DNA from 3 places in the Streptomyces sp. NPDC021224 genome. Region 2 is predicted to be linked to each of the others. Evidence: riboswitches for the same ligand, from Rfam matches in the RefSeq annotation. Region 2 holds a riboswitch; each other region holds the start of a gene.
What was found. A riboswitch is a leader RNA that binds a small molecule or an ion and turns the genes downstream of it on or off. The one in region 2 is predicted to bind cobalamin.
Positions count from the first base shown of each region.

Region 1: another riboswitch for cobalamin. It lies ahead of metE (5-methyltetrahydropteroyltriglutamate--homocysteine S-methyltransferase); the one in region 2 lies ahead of ACH4PY_RS18060 (ribonucleoside-diphosphate reductase subunit alpha).
Region 3: another riboswitch for cobalamin. It lies ahead of ACH4PY_RS30555 (CbtB-domain containing protein); the one in region 2 lies ahead of ACH4PY_RS18060 (ribonucleoside-diphosphate reductase subunit alpha).

Region 1 covers NZ_JBIRPW010000016.1:133,332-138,235, forward strand. Annotated here, with positions in the region: gene metE (5-methyltetrahydropteroyltriglutamate--homocysteine S-methyltransferase) at 1-1,708, opposite strand, end outside; cobalamin riboswitch at 1,877-2,098, opposite strand; gene ACH4PY_RS30050 (hypothetical protein) at 2,189-2,602, shown strand; gene ACH4PY_RS30055 (NAD(P)/FAD-dependent oxidoreductase) at 2,613-3,860, opposite strand; gene ACH4PY_RS30060 (alpha/beta fold hydrolase) at 3,935-4,762, opposite strand.
Region 2 covers NZ_JBIRPW010000006.1:334,867-339,770, reverse strand. Annotated here, with positions in the region: gene mctP (monocarboxylate uptake permease MctP) at 1-987, shown strand, start outside; cobalamin riboswitch at 1,187-1,338, shown strand; gene ACH4PY_RS18060 (ribonucleoside-diphosphate reductase subunit alpha) at 1,479-3,881, shown strand; gene ACH4PY_RS18055 (ribonucleotide-diphosphate reductase subunit beta) at 3,881-4,904, shown strand, end outside.
Region 3 covers NZ_JBIRPW010000017.1:44,111-49,014, reverse strand. Annotated here, with positions in the region: gene ACH4PY_RS30565 (putative protein N(5)-glutamine methyltransferase) at 1-521, shown strand, start outside; gene ACH4PY_RS30560 (HoxN/HupN/NixA family nickel/cobalt transporter) at 583-1,653, opposite strand; cobalamin riboswitch at 1,865-2,006, shown strand; gene ACH4PY_RS30555 (CbtB-domain containing protein) at 2,042-2,257, shown strand; gene ACH4PY_RS30550 (CbtA family protein) at 2,321-3,181, shown strand; gene ACH4PY_RS30545 (hypothetical protein) at 3,178-3,981, shown strand; gene cobF (precorrin-6A synthase (deacetylating)) at 3,978-4,763, shown strand; gene ACH4PY_RS30535 (cobalt-precorrin-6A reductase) at 4,766-4,904, shown strand, end outside.

The sequences.
Region 1 (4,904 bases), on a different contig from region 2:
GGCCGGTGAGCATGCCCTTGACCGGCCGGTCGGTGAGCGACTGGGCGTAGGACGTCCAGCGGACGGTCATGGGCTCGGGGCGGGAGATGTCACCGGCGAGGATCGGCGGCCGCACGTAGCGGGTGCCGTAGGACTGGACCCAGCCGTGCCGGGTGGCCAGGTAGCCGGTGAGCTGCTCGGCGAAGTACTGCACCATGTCGTTGCGCTCGGGCTCGCCGTGCACCAGGACGTCCAGGCCGGTCTTCTCCTGGAAGGTGATGACCTCGCGGACCGCGTCGCGCATCCGCTCCTCGTACCCGGCGGTGTCGATCCGCTTGCCGCGCAGGTCGGCGCGGGCGGCGCGCAGGTCGCCGGTCTGCGGGAAGGAGCCGATGGTCGTGGTGGGCAGCAGCGGCAGCCGCAGCCGGGCCCGCTGGGCGGCGGTGCGCTCGTCGTACGGCTGGGTCCGCCGGGTGTCGGCCTCGGTGACGGCCGCGGCCCGCGCCCGGACGGCCGGGTCGCGGGTGAGCGGGGACCGCGCGCGCGAGTCGAGCGCGGCGCGGTTGGCGGCCAGTTCGGCGGCGACGGCGTCCGTGCCGTGCGACAGGCCCGCGGCGAGGGTGGCGATCTCGGCGGTCTTCTGCCGGGCGAAGGCGAGCCAGGGCAGCACCCGCGGGTCGAGGTCGGCCTCGGCGGCGGCGTCGAGCGGCACGTGCAGCAGCGAGCAGGACGCGGCCACGTCGACCCGGTCGGCCAGGCCCAGCAGGGTGCCGAGGGTGGCGAGCGCCTTGCGCAGGTCGCAGGTCCAGATGTTGCGGCCGTCCACGACGCCCGCGACCAGGCGCTTGCCGGGCAGGCCGCCGACGGCCGCGAGGCCGTCCAGGTTGGTGGCTGCCGGGCCGGTGAAGTCCAGGGCCAGGCCCTCGACGGGGGCCTCGGCCAGCACCGGCAGGGCGTCGCCGAGCCGGTCGAAGTAGGAGGCGACCAGCAGCTGGGGGCGGTCGGTGAGGGAGCCCAGCGCGCGGTAGGCGCGGGCGGCGGCGTCCAGTTCGGCGGCGTCCCGGTCCTGGACGAGGGCGGGCTCGTCGAGCTGGACCCATGCGGCGCCCGCCGCGCGCAGGTCGGCGAGCACGGTGGCGTAGACGGGCAGCAGCCGGTCCAGCAGGCTCAGCGGCTCGAAGTCCGCGGGCGCGCCGGGCGCCGGCTTGGCCAGCAGCAGGTAGGTGACGGGGCCGACGAGCACCGGCCGCGGGGTCAGGCCCAGGGCCAGCGCCTCGCCGAACTCGGCGAGCTGCTTGGCCGGGTCGGCGGTGAAGACGGTGTCGGGCCCGAGTTCGGGCACCAGGTAGTGGTAGTTCGTGTCGAACCACTTCGTCATCTCCAGCGGCGCGACGTCCTGCGTGCCGCGGGCCATGGCGAAGTAGCCGTCGAGCGGGTCGGCGTCGACCGCGGAGCGGTGCCGCGCGGGGATCGCGCCGACCATGACGCTGGTGTCGAGGACGTGGTCGTAGAGCGAGAAGTCGCCGGTGGGCACCTCGTCGACGCCGGCCTCGGACAGCTGCCGCCAGTTCGCCCGGCGCAGTTCCGCCGCGGTACCGCCGAGCGTCTCGGCGCTGACGCGGCCCTTCCAGTAGCCCTCGACGGCCTTCTTCAGTTCCCGGTCGGCACCCTGGCGGGGGTAGCCGTACACGGTGGCCCGTGCTGCCGCGGCTGCGGGCTTGGTTGTCACGGAGATCTCCTTCACGAGATGGATCCCTGAGATCCCGGCGACGGGACGGGGGCGTGAAGGGTGGCGCAGCCGGGCGGTCCCGGAGTTCCCCCCGAAAGGGGTACGTCCGCCCGCCGTTTGTCTGTCGCCGACCCGCCCTCGAGGTCACCGGGATGTCCGTACGCGATCGGTCGCGTACGGGCAACGGGCAGGTCTTCGGACTCGCGGGCACTCTGCCGGGAGGCAGTTGTCCTACTGGCCGTCGCTTCCCAGGTCCGCGGCCCGGACCCAGTGCGTATGACGGCGGTCGTTCCCACTCACCGCTGCGGGGCAGTCCCGGATTCCCACCGGGTTCCCTCTTGCGACGCGCCTGCCTGGCGGGCAGGGCGAACCAGTTGCACCTCCCAGCCTAGAACGCCGGACAACTTCCGGCTGCCGTTGTCCACAACCCGGAGCGATGTCATATTAAGGTTAGGCTTACCTAAATAACGAGGAGGACGTGTGACCAGGACCGCCGACCGGTGCGAGCCCTCCGCCGCGGAGCGCGTACGCAGCATCCTGACGGCCGCGGGCTCCGCCGCCGTCACGGCCAACGGCGCGCACGAGGACTTCCTGACCGGGGTGGACGCCGACCTCGACGGCGGGACCCTGCTGCTGACCGTCCCCGTGGACAGCGGCGCCGCCGCCGAGGCCTCCCGCGGCCCGGCGGTCGGCATCCCCGCGGTGCTGGAGTGGACGGACCTCGCGCCCGTTCCGGTACGCGACCGGGTCCGCGCCCAGGTACGGATCACCGCCCGGCTGCCCTTTCCGCACCCGCTGACCGGGCCCGACGAACTGGGCCACCACATCCACGCCCTGCTCACCCGCGCCTTCCACGAGCGGCACCACACCCGGTACGGCCGTCGGCGCCGGTGACCGGACGCCGCTACCCACCGGCCGCGCGGTCGGCGAGGATCTCGCGGGCGGCACGGGCACCGGAGGCGAGGGCGCCCTGCACGGAGCCGGTGGCGCGGTGGTCGCCGCAGACGTGCACACCGGGGGAGTGGCGCGTGCTCCGGGAGAGCGGCCAGGGCGGCGGCATCGCCGGCAGCGCCTCCGGCACCGGGTAGACGGCCACCGGCTCCCAGCCGCCGGTGTCCGTCCCGTACAGCTCGGCAAGCACGCCGCGCACCCGCGCCTCCCGCTCCTCGGGGGCGTCCGCGCCCAGCACCGAGGTGGCCACCAGCGCCCGCCCGCGCGGCGCGTACGACGGCGCGACCTCGCTGATCACCACCGTGTTGAGCACCCGCCGCGCACTGTCCACGACCAGCGTGGGTTCGGCCAGCGGCGGCCGCGGGACGGCGTGGTAGTACGTGGTGACCGCGCGCACCGGCGGCACGGCGAGTCCCGGCAGCAGCTCCGCCGCGGCCCCCGGCCCGGTCGCGACGACCACCGTGCGGGCCGACTGCTCGCTGCCGTAGGCGGTCAGCACCCCCGTACCGGTCAGCCGCTCCACCGGGACGCCCAGCTCCACCGTGCCGTCGGGCAGGTCCGCGGCGAGCTGCTCGGGCACGGCGGCGACGCCGCGCGCGGGCAGGCACAGCCTCCCGCGCATCATCGAGCGCCACACCAGGTGGAAGTAGCGGCTGGAGGTCTCAAGGTCGTCCTCCAGGAACACGCCCGACAGGAACGGCCGCAGCAGACGTTCCACCATCTCCTCGCCGATCGCGGCGTCGGCGAGCGCGGTCCTGGTCGTACGGTCCGGCGCCCGCCGGAGCATCCGCGGCGGGGTGAGCAGATCGCGCGCGCACAGCATCACCAGCGCGGACACGTCCCGCAGCGAGCCGAGCCGGCCCGGCAGCAGGTCGGCGGCCTGCCGCGGGGCGCGGGTCGGATCGGCGAAGCGCAGCGTGCCGCGCGGGGTGTGCACCAGGAAGCCGGGGCCGAACGGCCGCGGGTCCAGCTCGCCCACCCGCAGCCGACGGCGCAGCTGCGGGTAGGACGGGTTGACCACCTGGAAGCCGCGGTCGAGGCGGAAGCCGTCCCGCACGTCGGTGCGCATCCGGCCGCCGACGCCGTCCGACGCCTCCAGCACCCGCACCCGCAGCCCCGCGGCCACCAGGTCCTGCGCGCACGCCAGCCCCGCGAGCCCGGCGCCGACCACCACCACGTCCACCGCTGCCTTCGCCGTCACCGCGCTCTCCGTCCGCCGGACCGGGCCGTCCCCCGGCGGCGCGGGCGGACCGCGGCGCCGGGGGACGGGAGGGGTCACTTCGCCAGGAACTCCAGCAGGTCCTTGTTGAAGCGCTCCTTGTCGCCGGGCACCAGGGCGATGCCGTGCGAGCCGCCCTCGTAGACCTTCAGCTCGGCGTCCTTGACGAGCTTCGCCGTCTTGGCGCCGGTCGCCGCGAAGGGCACGACCTGGTCGTCGTCGCCGTGCACGACGAGCGTCGGGACGTCGAACTTCGCGAGGTCCGCGTGGAAGTCGGTCGACGCGAAGGCGTCGACGCAGGCCACACCGCCCTCGATCGTCTCGTCCATCGCCATCAGCCAGAAGGCGTCGCGGTTGCCCTGGGTGACCTTGTTGCCCTCGCGGTTCGCGCTGAAGAACCCCTCCGAGGTGTCCTTCCAGAACTGCGAGCGCTCCTCGATGATGCCGGCCTTGATCTCGTCGAAGACCTTCTGCGGCACGCCCTCGGGGTTGTCGGGCCCCTGGAGCATCAGCGGCGGGATGGCCGAGAGCAGGACCGCGGAGCGGACCCGCCCGGTGCCGTGCCGCCCGATGTAGCGGGCCAGCTCGCCACCGCCCATGGAGTGTGCCACGAGCGTGACGTCGCGCAGGTCCAGGGAGGTGATCAGGTCGTCCAGGTCGTCCGCGAAGGTGTCGAAGTCGTAGCCGTCGAACACCGGGGTGGAGCGCCCGTGGCCGCGCCGGTCGTGGGCGATGCCGCGGAAGCCCGCGTCGGCCACCGCCTTGAGCTGGTCCTGCCACGCGTCGCCGCTCAGCGGCCAGCCGTGGATGAAGACGACGGGCCGGCCCTTGCCCCAGTCCTTGTAGAAGATCTCGACCCCGTCACGTGTCGTCACGTAGGGCATGAAGACGTCCTCTCGCTTGCTCACGTACCCCCGCGCGCCGCGTGCGTCACGGGCGCCTCGCGGGCCGGGCGCGCCCCGCCCCTCCTCGCCGCCGGTCGCCGCCCTTCCCATGCTCCGCCTGTCCGCCGCTCCCGCAACGCGA
Region 2 (4,904 bases):
TTCGACGACATCTTCCGCAAGGCCGGCGACGCCTACGCCGTCACGAACAAGCAGGGCGTCCCCCGCGGCTCCCTGGTGACCGGCCCGAAGGCCCAGTGGGCGTACGCCACGCTCGCGATGGGCTCGGCGATGGCCCTCTTCCTCTACCCGCACTCGATCACCGCCGTGCTGTCCGGCAAGAGCCGCGACACCATCCGCCGCAACACCACGATCCTGCCGCTGTACTCCCTCATGCTCGGCCTGCTGGCGCTGCTCGGCTTCATGGCCATCGCGGACGGCGTCGGCGCGGGCAACCCGAAGTACAACAACCAGCTGGCCATCCCGCAGCTGTTCGAGAACATCTTCCCGTCGTGGTTCGCGGGCGTCGCCTTCGCCGCGATCGGCATCGGCGCGCTCGTCCCCGCGGCCATCATGTCCATCGCCGCGGCGAACCTGTTCACCCGCAACATCTACAAGGACCTCATCAAGCCGGACGCCACCCCCGCGCAGGAGACCGCGGTCTCCAAGGCCGTCTCACTCGTGGTCAAGGTCGGCGCGCTGGTCTTCGTCCTCACCATGGACAAAACCGTCGCCATCAACTTCCAGCTGCTGGGCGGCATCTGGATACTGCAGACCGTTCCGGCCATCGTGGGCGGCCTGTTCACCCGCTGGTTCCACCGCTGGGCCCTGCTCGCCGGCTGGGCGGCGGGCATGTTCTACGGCACGTGGAAGGCCTACGAGCAGTCCAGCCCGTCGCAGTCGCACTTCGGCGGGAACGCGGACATGATCCCGTGGATCGGTGAGAAGGGTTACATCGGCCTGACCGCGTTCGTGCTCAACGCGGCCGTCGCGATCGTCCTGACGGTCGTCCTGCGGGCCCTCAAGGCGCCTGCGGGCGCCGACGAGACCTCCCCGGCGGACTACACCGCCCAGTCCGCCCCGGAGATCCCCAGCCCCACCACGCCGCCCGACCCGGCCGTCTCCCCGGGCCTCCCCGAACCGGCGTAGGGCCCGCGCCCCTCAGGGGCGCGGGGAACTGCGCGACAAGCCCCCACCGGGGGCGCGGGTCGTCACCGGCCCGAAGGGGCAGCCCGGTCCGTGCCGGACCACCGGCCGGTGGCAGGTCGCTCGCGCAGTTCCCCGTGCCCCAGGCGCACACGGAGTACCCGGCGACACAACATGTAGCCCCGTCCAAGTGCGGCAGCACTAGATGTATGCTCAACTCCGCTGCCCGCAGGGGAAGCCGGTGCGAATCCGGCGCTGCCCCGCAACGGTGAGCTGCCGTGCCCCCATGCGCTTACGCGCAGAAAAGCGCACGGCGGCGGAGCCCGATCGCCTGCCGGCAGACGGCGTCCCGGTCGGCCGACCGCGGCGCCGCTGTGTCCGGGCCTCGTGGAGTGGGCTCAGCGGACGCGGCTCGGCATGCCCGCAGGGCGGTCGCGGCCCCCTCCGTCCCTCCCCGCGTGGCCGCCGCCGCTCACGAGGGAGACCGCATCACCGTGACCATCGCGCCAGAAGCCCCCGCAGCCCCCGCCGGTACCCCCGGTACCACCACCGGTGCGCCCGACAACGGCGACCTGCTGCGTACCCTCGTGAAGCTGTGTACCGACCTTCCCGACACCGACCCCGGCAGGGTCGCCGGTGCGGCGCTGCGGGGGCGCAGCGCGGCCGCGGACACGGCGGAGCTGCGGGTGCTGGCCACCGAGGCGGCGGCCGGGCTGATCTCGGAGGACCCGGCGTACTCGCGGCTCGCGGCGCGGCTGCTGACCGTGACGATCGCCGAGGAGGCCGCGTCGCAGGGCGCGGTGTCCTTCACGGCCTCGATCGCGGTGGGGCACCGCGAGGGCCTGGTCGCCGACCGCACCGCCGACTTCGTCACCCGGCACGCGGCCCGGCTGGACGCCCTGGTCGAGCGCGCGCTCGCCGAGGGCGCCGACGACCGCTTCGGCTACTTCGGCCTGCGCACCCTTTACACCCGCTACCTGCTGCGCCACCCGCTGACCCGCAAGGTCATCGAGACCCCGCAGCACTTCATGCTGCGGGTGGCCGCGGGGCTGGCCGAGGACGAGAGCGCCCCGGCGCTGGACGAGGTGGCCGCGCTCTACCGGCTGATGAGCGCGCTGGACTACCTGCCCAGCTCCCCCACCCTCTTCAACTCCGGTACGCGGCACCCGCAGATGTCGTCGTGCTACCTGCTGGACTCGCCGCTGGACGAGCTGGACTCGATCTACGACCGCTACCACCAGGTGGCGCGGCTCTCCAAGCACGCGGGCGGCATCGGCCTGCCCTTCTCCCGGATCCGCGCCCGCGGTTCGCTCATCCGCGGCACCAACGGGCACTCCAACGGCATCGTGCCGTTCCTGAAGACGCTGGACGCCTCGGTCGCGGCGGTGAACCAGGGCGGTCGCCGCAAGGGCGCCGCCGCCGTCTACCTGGAGACCTGGCACGCGGACGTCGAGGAGTTCCTGGAGCTGCGCGACAACACCGGTGAGGACGCCCGGCGTACGCACAACCTGAACCTGGCGCACTGGGTGCCGGACGAGTTCATGCGCCGGGTCGAGGCGGACGCCTCCTGGTCGCTGTTCTCGCCCGCCGACGTGCCGCAGCTCGTCGACCTGTGGGGCGACGACTTCGACGCCGCCTACCGCGCCGCCGAGGCCGCCGGGCTCGCCCAGCGCACCATCCCGGCCCGGGAGCTGTACGGCCGCATGATGCGCACCCTCGCGCAGACCGGCAACGGCTGGATGACGTTCAAGGACGCCGCCAACCGCACCGCCAACCAGACCGCGCTGCCCGGCCGTACCGTGCACTCGTCCAACCTGTGCACGGAGATCCTGGAGGTCACCGACGACTCCGAGACGGCGGTGTGCAACCTCGGCTCGGTCAACCTCAGCTCGTTCGTCACCGCCGACGGGGACATCGACTGGACGCGGCTGGACGAGACCGTGCACACCGCGGTGACGTTCCTGGACCGGGTCGTCGACATCAACTACTACCCGACCGAGCAGGCGGGCCGCTCCAACTCCCGCTGGCGGCCGGTGGGCCTGGGCGTGATGGGGCTCCAGGACGTCTTCTTCAAGCTGCGGCTGCCCTTCGCCTCCCCCGAGGCCCGCGCGCTGTCCACGAAGATCGCCGAGCGCGTCATGCTGGCCGCCTACGAGGCGTCCTGCGACCTCGCCGAGCGGCACGGCCCGCTGCCCGCCTGGGCCGAGACCCGGGCCGCCGCGGGCGTGCTGCACCCGGACCACTACGACACCGCCACCGTGTGGCCCGAGCGCTGGGCGGCGCTGCGCGAGCGCGTCGCGGCGCACGGCATGCGCAACGCGCTGCTGCTGGCCATCGCCCCGACCGCGACCATCGCCTCGATCGCCGGCTCCTACGAGTGCATCGAGCCGCAGGTCTCCAACCTCTTCAAGCGCGAGACGCTGTCCGGCGAGTTCCTCCAGGTCAACTCCTACCTGGTGGCCGACCTCAAGCGGCTCGGCGTGTGGGACGAGCAGACCCGCGAGGCGCTGCGCGACTCCTCCGGCAGCGTCCAGGGCTTCAGCTGGATCCCGGCCGAGGTGCGCGAGCTGTACCGCACCGCGTGGGAGCTGCCGCAGCGCGCCCTCATCGACATGGCCGCGGCCCGCACCCCGTACCTGGACCAGAGCCAGTCGCTGAACCTGTTCATGGAGACGCCCACCATCGGCAAGCTCTCCTCGATGTACGCCTACGCCTGGAAGCAGGGCCTGAAGACCACGTACTACCTGCGCTCGCGCCCGGCGACCCGGATCGCCCGCGCCGCGCAGGGCTCCGCCCCCGCCTCCGTCCCCGTACCCGCTCCCGCATCCGCCGCCGCGGCCGCCGACGCCGTCGCGTGCTCCCTGGAAAACCCCGAGTCCTGCGAGGCCTGCCAGTAATGACCAGCACCACCCCCACGAAGAACCTGCTCGACCCGGGCTTCGAACTCACCCTGCGGCCCATGCGCTACCCGGACTTCTACGAGCGCTACCGCGACGCGATCAAGAACACCTGGACGGTGGAGGAGGTCGATCTGCACTCCGACGTCGCCGACCTCGCCAAGCTCACCCCGGGCGAGCAGCACCTCATCGGCCGGCTGGTGGCGTTCTTCGCCACGGGCGACTCGATCGTCTCCAACAACCTGGTGCTGACGCTCTACAAGCACATCAACTCCCCCGAGGCGCGGCTCTACCTGTCCCGCCAGCTCTTCGAGGAGGCCGTGCACGTCCAGTTCTACCTGACGCTGCTGGACACCTACCTGCCCGATCCGGCCGACCGGGCCGCGGCCTTCGACGCGGTCGAGGAGATCCCGTCGATCCGCGAGAAGGCGCAGTTCTGCTTCCGCTGGATGGCGAACTTCGACGGTCAGGGCGCCGAGAAGATCGACAGCCTGGAGACCCACGAGGACCGCCGCAACTTCCTGCTCAACCTGATCTGCTTCGCGGCCTGCATCGAGGGCCTGTTCTTCTACGGCGCCTTCGCGTACGTCTACTGGTTCCGCTCGCGCGGGCTGCTGCACGGCCTGGCGACCGGCACCAACTGGGTCTTCCGCGACGAGACGATGCACATGAGCTTCGCCTTCGACGTCGTCGACACGGTGCGCAAGGAGGACCCGTCGCTCTTCGACGAGCGGATGCAGCAGGAGATCACGGACATGCTGCGGGAGGCCGTCGAGGCCGAGCTGCAGTTCGCCCGTGACCTGTGCGGCGACGGGCTGCCGGGCATGAACACCGACTCCATGCGCGAGTACCTGGAGTGCGTCGCCGACCAGCGGCTCGCCCGCCTCGGCTTCCCGCCGCTGTACGGCTCCCGCAACCCCTTCTCCTTCATGGAGCTGCAGGGCGTGCAGGAGCTGACCAACTTCTTCGAGCGCCGGCCCTCCGCCTACCAGGTGGCGGTGGAGGGCTCGGTCGCGCTCGACG
Region 3 (4,904 bases), on a different contig from region 2:
CCGCGCGCGGGCGGTCGGTCGTGGTCGACCTGTGCTGCGGCTCCGGTGCGGTCGGCGCCGCACTCGCCGCGGCCCTGGGGCGTACCGAACTGCACGCCGCCGACCTCGACCCGGCCGCCGTCGCCTGCGCGGCGCGCAACGTCGCCGCCGTCGGCGGCCGGGTGCACCGCGGCGACCTGTTCGCGGCGCTGCCCGCGGCGCTGCGCGGCACGGTCGACGTGCTGGCCGCCAACGTGCCCTACGTGCCCACCGGCGCGGTCGCCCTGCTGCCGTCCGAGGCCCGCGACCACGAGGCCCGGCTCGCCCTCGACGGCGGGCCCGACGGCCTGGACGTGCTGCGCCGGGTCGCCGCGGAGGCCGCGCGATGGCTCGCCCCCGGCGGCTCCGTCCTGGTCGAGGCGGGCGAGCGGCAGGCAGCCGCGGCCGCCTGCGTCCTCACCGGCGGCGGCCTGTCGGCCCGTACCGTCACCGACGACGACCTCGGCGCGACGGTCCTCGTCGGCACCCGCCCCGCGTCCTAGACGGCGAAGGCCCGTACCCCCGCGCGAGGGGGTACGGGCCTTCGCCGTGACGGTGTGCGGGTCAGTCCGGCTGCTCGGCGGTGCGCAGCCCCGAGGACCACTTCTCCTCGATGTTGCCGAACTTCCACACCGCCACCGCGACCGCCCAGGTGGCGAAGAAGAGCCCGACGATCACGTAGCCGACGATGTTGAGGTCCAGGCCGCCGATCCAGTCCCAGAAGGCGCCGTGCAGACCGGCCTTGTCGCTGACCAGGCCCAGCAGTTCCACGGTGCCGATGATGAGGGCCACCGCGACCGACAGGCCGGTGATGGTGAGGTTGTAGTAGACCTTGCGGACCGGCTTGGAGAAGGCCCACTCGTAGGCGAAGTTCATGAACGAGCCGTCGATCGTGTCCAGCAGGCACATGCCCGCCGCGAAGAGCACCGGCAGGCACAGGATCGCGTACCACGGCAGGCCCGAGGCGGCGCCGGACCCGGCCAGCACCAGCAGGGCGATCTCGGTCGCGGTGTCGAAGCCCAGGCCGAAAAGCAGCCCCAGCGGGTACATCTGCCAGGGCTTGGTGATCGACTTCATCACCCGGCCGAGCAGCCGGTTCATGAACCCGCGGTTGTTCAGGTGCTCTTCGAGCGCCGCCTCGTCGAAGTGCCCGCCGCGCATCTGCCGGAAGACCTTCCAGATCCCGGCCAGGATCAGCAGGTTGATGATCGCGATGGCGTAGAGGAAGGTGCCGGACACGGTCGTGCCGATCCAGCCGGTGACGGTGTGCAGCTGCGAGTCGTCGTTCTGGACCGGGTCGGAGAGCGACTTGATGCCCAGCGACAGCAGTACGGCCAGTCCGAAGACGATGCTGGAGTGGCCCAGCGAGAACCAGAAGCCCACCGACAGCGGGCGCTTGCCCTCGTGCATGAGCTTGCGGGTGGTGTTGTCGATCGCCGCGATGTGGTCGGCGTCGAAGGCGTGCCGCATGCCGAGGGTGTACGCGGTCACGCCGATGCCGATGCCGAAGGACTTGGTGCCGACGCTGTAGTGCTCCGGCGCCACGATCGCCACCAGGGTGAACCAGCCGATCACATGGAGCGCGACGATGAACGCCGCCATGCCGCCGAGCCGGGTCCACTCCGCCCGGGTCATCGAGCTCCTCATCCGTCGCAGGCGCGATCCGGCAGGTGCCGGGGCCTCGGTGGTGCTGCTCATTCCTTCGTCCTCCGGGGAGCGGCCGGTGTGTCGCTAACCGCATCAGCGTACTAGTTGCGAACGATGTGCAATAGGCCGCCCGGCCCCCGGAGAGCTTGATCACATCGGCGGAACCCCTGGTGATCGCCGGTTCGCCCTGATTGACGCATGACAGAACGGAGCCCTACGCTCACCGGGTAAGTGATGACATGGGGAAGCCGGTGAGACTCCGGCACGGTCGCGCCACTGTGATCCCGCCGCCTTCGGGCGAGACGGGAAGTCAGATACCCGCTCATCACGACGCCCAGCAGACCAGGGACGCACGATCCCCGAAGGAGGGCTCATCTTGAGCAGCATTTCCCCCGCCCGCCCCGCCGCCACACCGGTCGTCCTGCCGGTCACCAAGGCTGCGGTCTGGCTCGTCGGCGCCACCGTCCTCGCACTGCTCGCCTACTACTTCATCGGCGTCGACCAGGGCGCCGTCTCCGTGTTCGGCAAGGACATGCACATCCACGAGTTCGTCCACGACGCCCGGCACTTCCTCGGCTTCCCCTGCCACTGACGGCAGCGGGCCCGCCCGCAAGCCCCCGCGTCCCCTGTCCCCCTTCACAACGGACAACTCGACATGGAAAAGAAACTCGTGCTGCGCGGCGTCCTCGCCGGCGCAGTCGCCGGGCTGCTCGCCTTCGTCTTCGCCCGCATCTTCGCCGAGCCGTACATCAGCAAGGCCATCGACTACGAGAGCGGCCGCGACGCCGCGCAGACCGCCCTCGACAAGGCCGCCGGGATCGCCCCCGAGGCCGCGGGCTCCGACCTGTTCAGCCGCACCGTCCAGGCGGACGTCGGCATCGGCGTCGGCATGGTCGTCTTCGGCATGGCCATGGGCGCGCTCCTCGCCGTCGCCTACACCGTCTGCCTCGGCCGGGTCGGCGGGCTGCGCGCCCGCAACCTCGCCCTGCTCGTCGCGGGCGGCGGCTTCCTCGGCATGTACCTGGTGCCGTTCCTCAAGTACCCGGCCAACCCGCCGGCCATCGGCCACGAGGAGACGATCAGGGCCCGCAGCGGCCTCTACCTGATCATGGTGGTGTGCTCGGTCGCCTTCCTCGTCGGCGCCGTCTGGCTGGGCCGCCGGCTCCAGGCGCGCTTCGGCAACTGGAACGCCACACTGCTGGCCGGTGCCGCGTTCGTCGTCGCCATCGGCGCGGTCATGCTGCTCCTGCCCTCGCTCGGACACCTGGGCTGGAACAAGGAGCACTACGGCGACCACGCCACCGAGACACCCCAGCCGCTCACCGACCCCAAGGGCGACATCGTCTTCCCCGGCTTCCCCGCCGACGTGCTGTTCGCCTTCCGCTTCTACTCCGTGGGCGCGCAACTCCTGCTGTGGTCCGCGCTCGGCCTGGTCTTCGCACCGCTCGCCGAACGCGTCCTGCGCCCCGCGACGGCAGCCGCGCCCGCCCGCGGGACGGCGCCGTCCCCCGCATGACAGCGCACGTACCGGGAACGGGGGACCAGGGCGCGGTGATCGACGAGATCACCGCGCTCGGGCCCTTCTTCGCGTTCACGACACACCCGGACCCGGCGGCGGACCCGGACCGCGCGGCGCCCGGCCCGGCGGTCGGCGCCGGGTCCGGCGAACCGGTGTGGCAGGCCCTCGACGGGCCCGCCGTCGCCGCCCGGGCCGAGGCCGTCCGGGCGTGGCTGGCCGCCGCGAGCGGGCGGCCGCCCGACGCCGTCGAGGCCCGCGTCGGCGCGTCCGTCGCCCACCTCGGCCTCGCCGCCCGCCTGGTGTCACCCGCCCTGGCCGCCGCCGTCCTGCACGGCGTGCTCCTGGACCACCGGCTCGCCGCCGTCCGCTGGCAGCCCGTCCTCGGCGGCCCCGCGCCCCTGTCGCTGCCCGCCGCTGCGCTGCGCGGCCCCGCCCTGCCGCCCGCGCCGCTCGCCGACGCCTTCGCCGCCCGGCTGCACGACGGCCCGCTCGCCGAACTCGCCGCGCTGCACGCCCCGCTCGGCGTCTCCCGGCACATCCTGCTGGGCAACACCGCGTCCGCCGTCAACGGCGCCGCGGCCATGATCGCCGGCGCCCGGCCCGACCTGGCCGCCGCCACCGCGCGGTTCGCCACCGCGCTGCTGGACCGCGCTCCGCTGCGTGCCCAGCGCGCCCGCACGCCCGCGGGGGCCTTCCGCCGCCGCAGCTGCTGCCTGATCTACCGCGCCGCCCCCGACCGCCGCGGCGCCCTGTGCGGCGACTGCGCCCTGCACCCCACCACGGACACCCGCCCATGAGACACGTGCACGTCATCGGCATCGGCGCGGGAGACCCCGCCCAGCTCACCCTCCAGGCCGTCGACGCCATCGGCCGCACCGACGTCTTCTTCCTGCTCGACAAGGGCGAGGAGAAGGCCGACCTGGCGGCCCTGCGCGAGCTGATCCTGCGGCGGCACGCGACCGGCCCGCACCGCGTCGTCACCGCCCGCGACCCCGACCGCGACCGCACCGCGCCCACCCCCGGCTACGCCCCCGCCGTCGACGACTGGCGCGCCCGCCGCGCCGCCCTCTACCGCCGGATGATCGCCGAGGAACTGCCCGACGGCGGCACCGGCGCCTTCCTGGTGTGGGGCGACCCGGCCCTCTACGACAGCACCCTGGCGATCCTCGACGACCTCCGCGGTGACGGCGGCCCCGCCTTCGAGTGGACGGTCGTGCCCGGCGTCAGCAGCGTCGCCGCCCTCACCGCCCGGCACCGCGTGACCCTCAACCAGGTCGGCGGCCCCGTCCACATCACCACCGGCCGCCGCCTCGCCGACCACGGCCTGCCGCCCGGCGCCGACGACGTGGTGGTGATGCTCGACGCCCGGCACGCCTTCACCGCGCTCACCGGCCAGGGCCTGCACATCTACTGGGGCGCCTACCTCGGCACCCCCGACGAGATCCTGCTGTCCGGCCCCCTCGACGCGGCGCTGGCCGAGCGCATCACCGCCGCCCGCACCGAGGCCCGCACCCGCAAGGGCTGGATCATGGACACCTACCTGCTGCGCAGGCCGCGCCCGCAGGCCGCGCCCCGCTGATGCTGCGGGTCCTCGTCCTGGGCGGCACAGGGGAAGCCCGGGAGCTGGCCGGACTGCTGGCCGCCGACCCGCGGCTGGAGGTCACCAGCTCGCTCGCCGGGCGCACCCCGCACCCGCACCTGCCCGCCGGGCAGGTCAGGT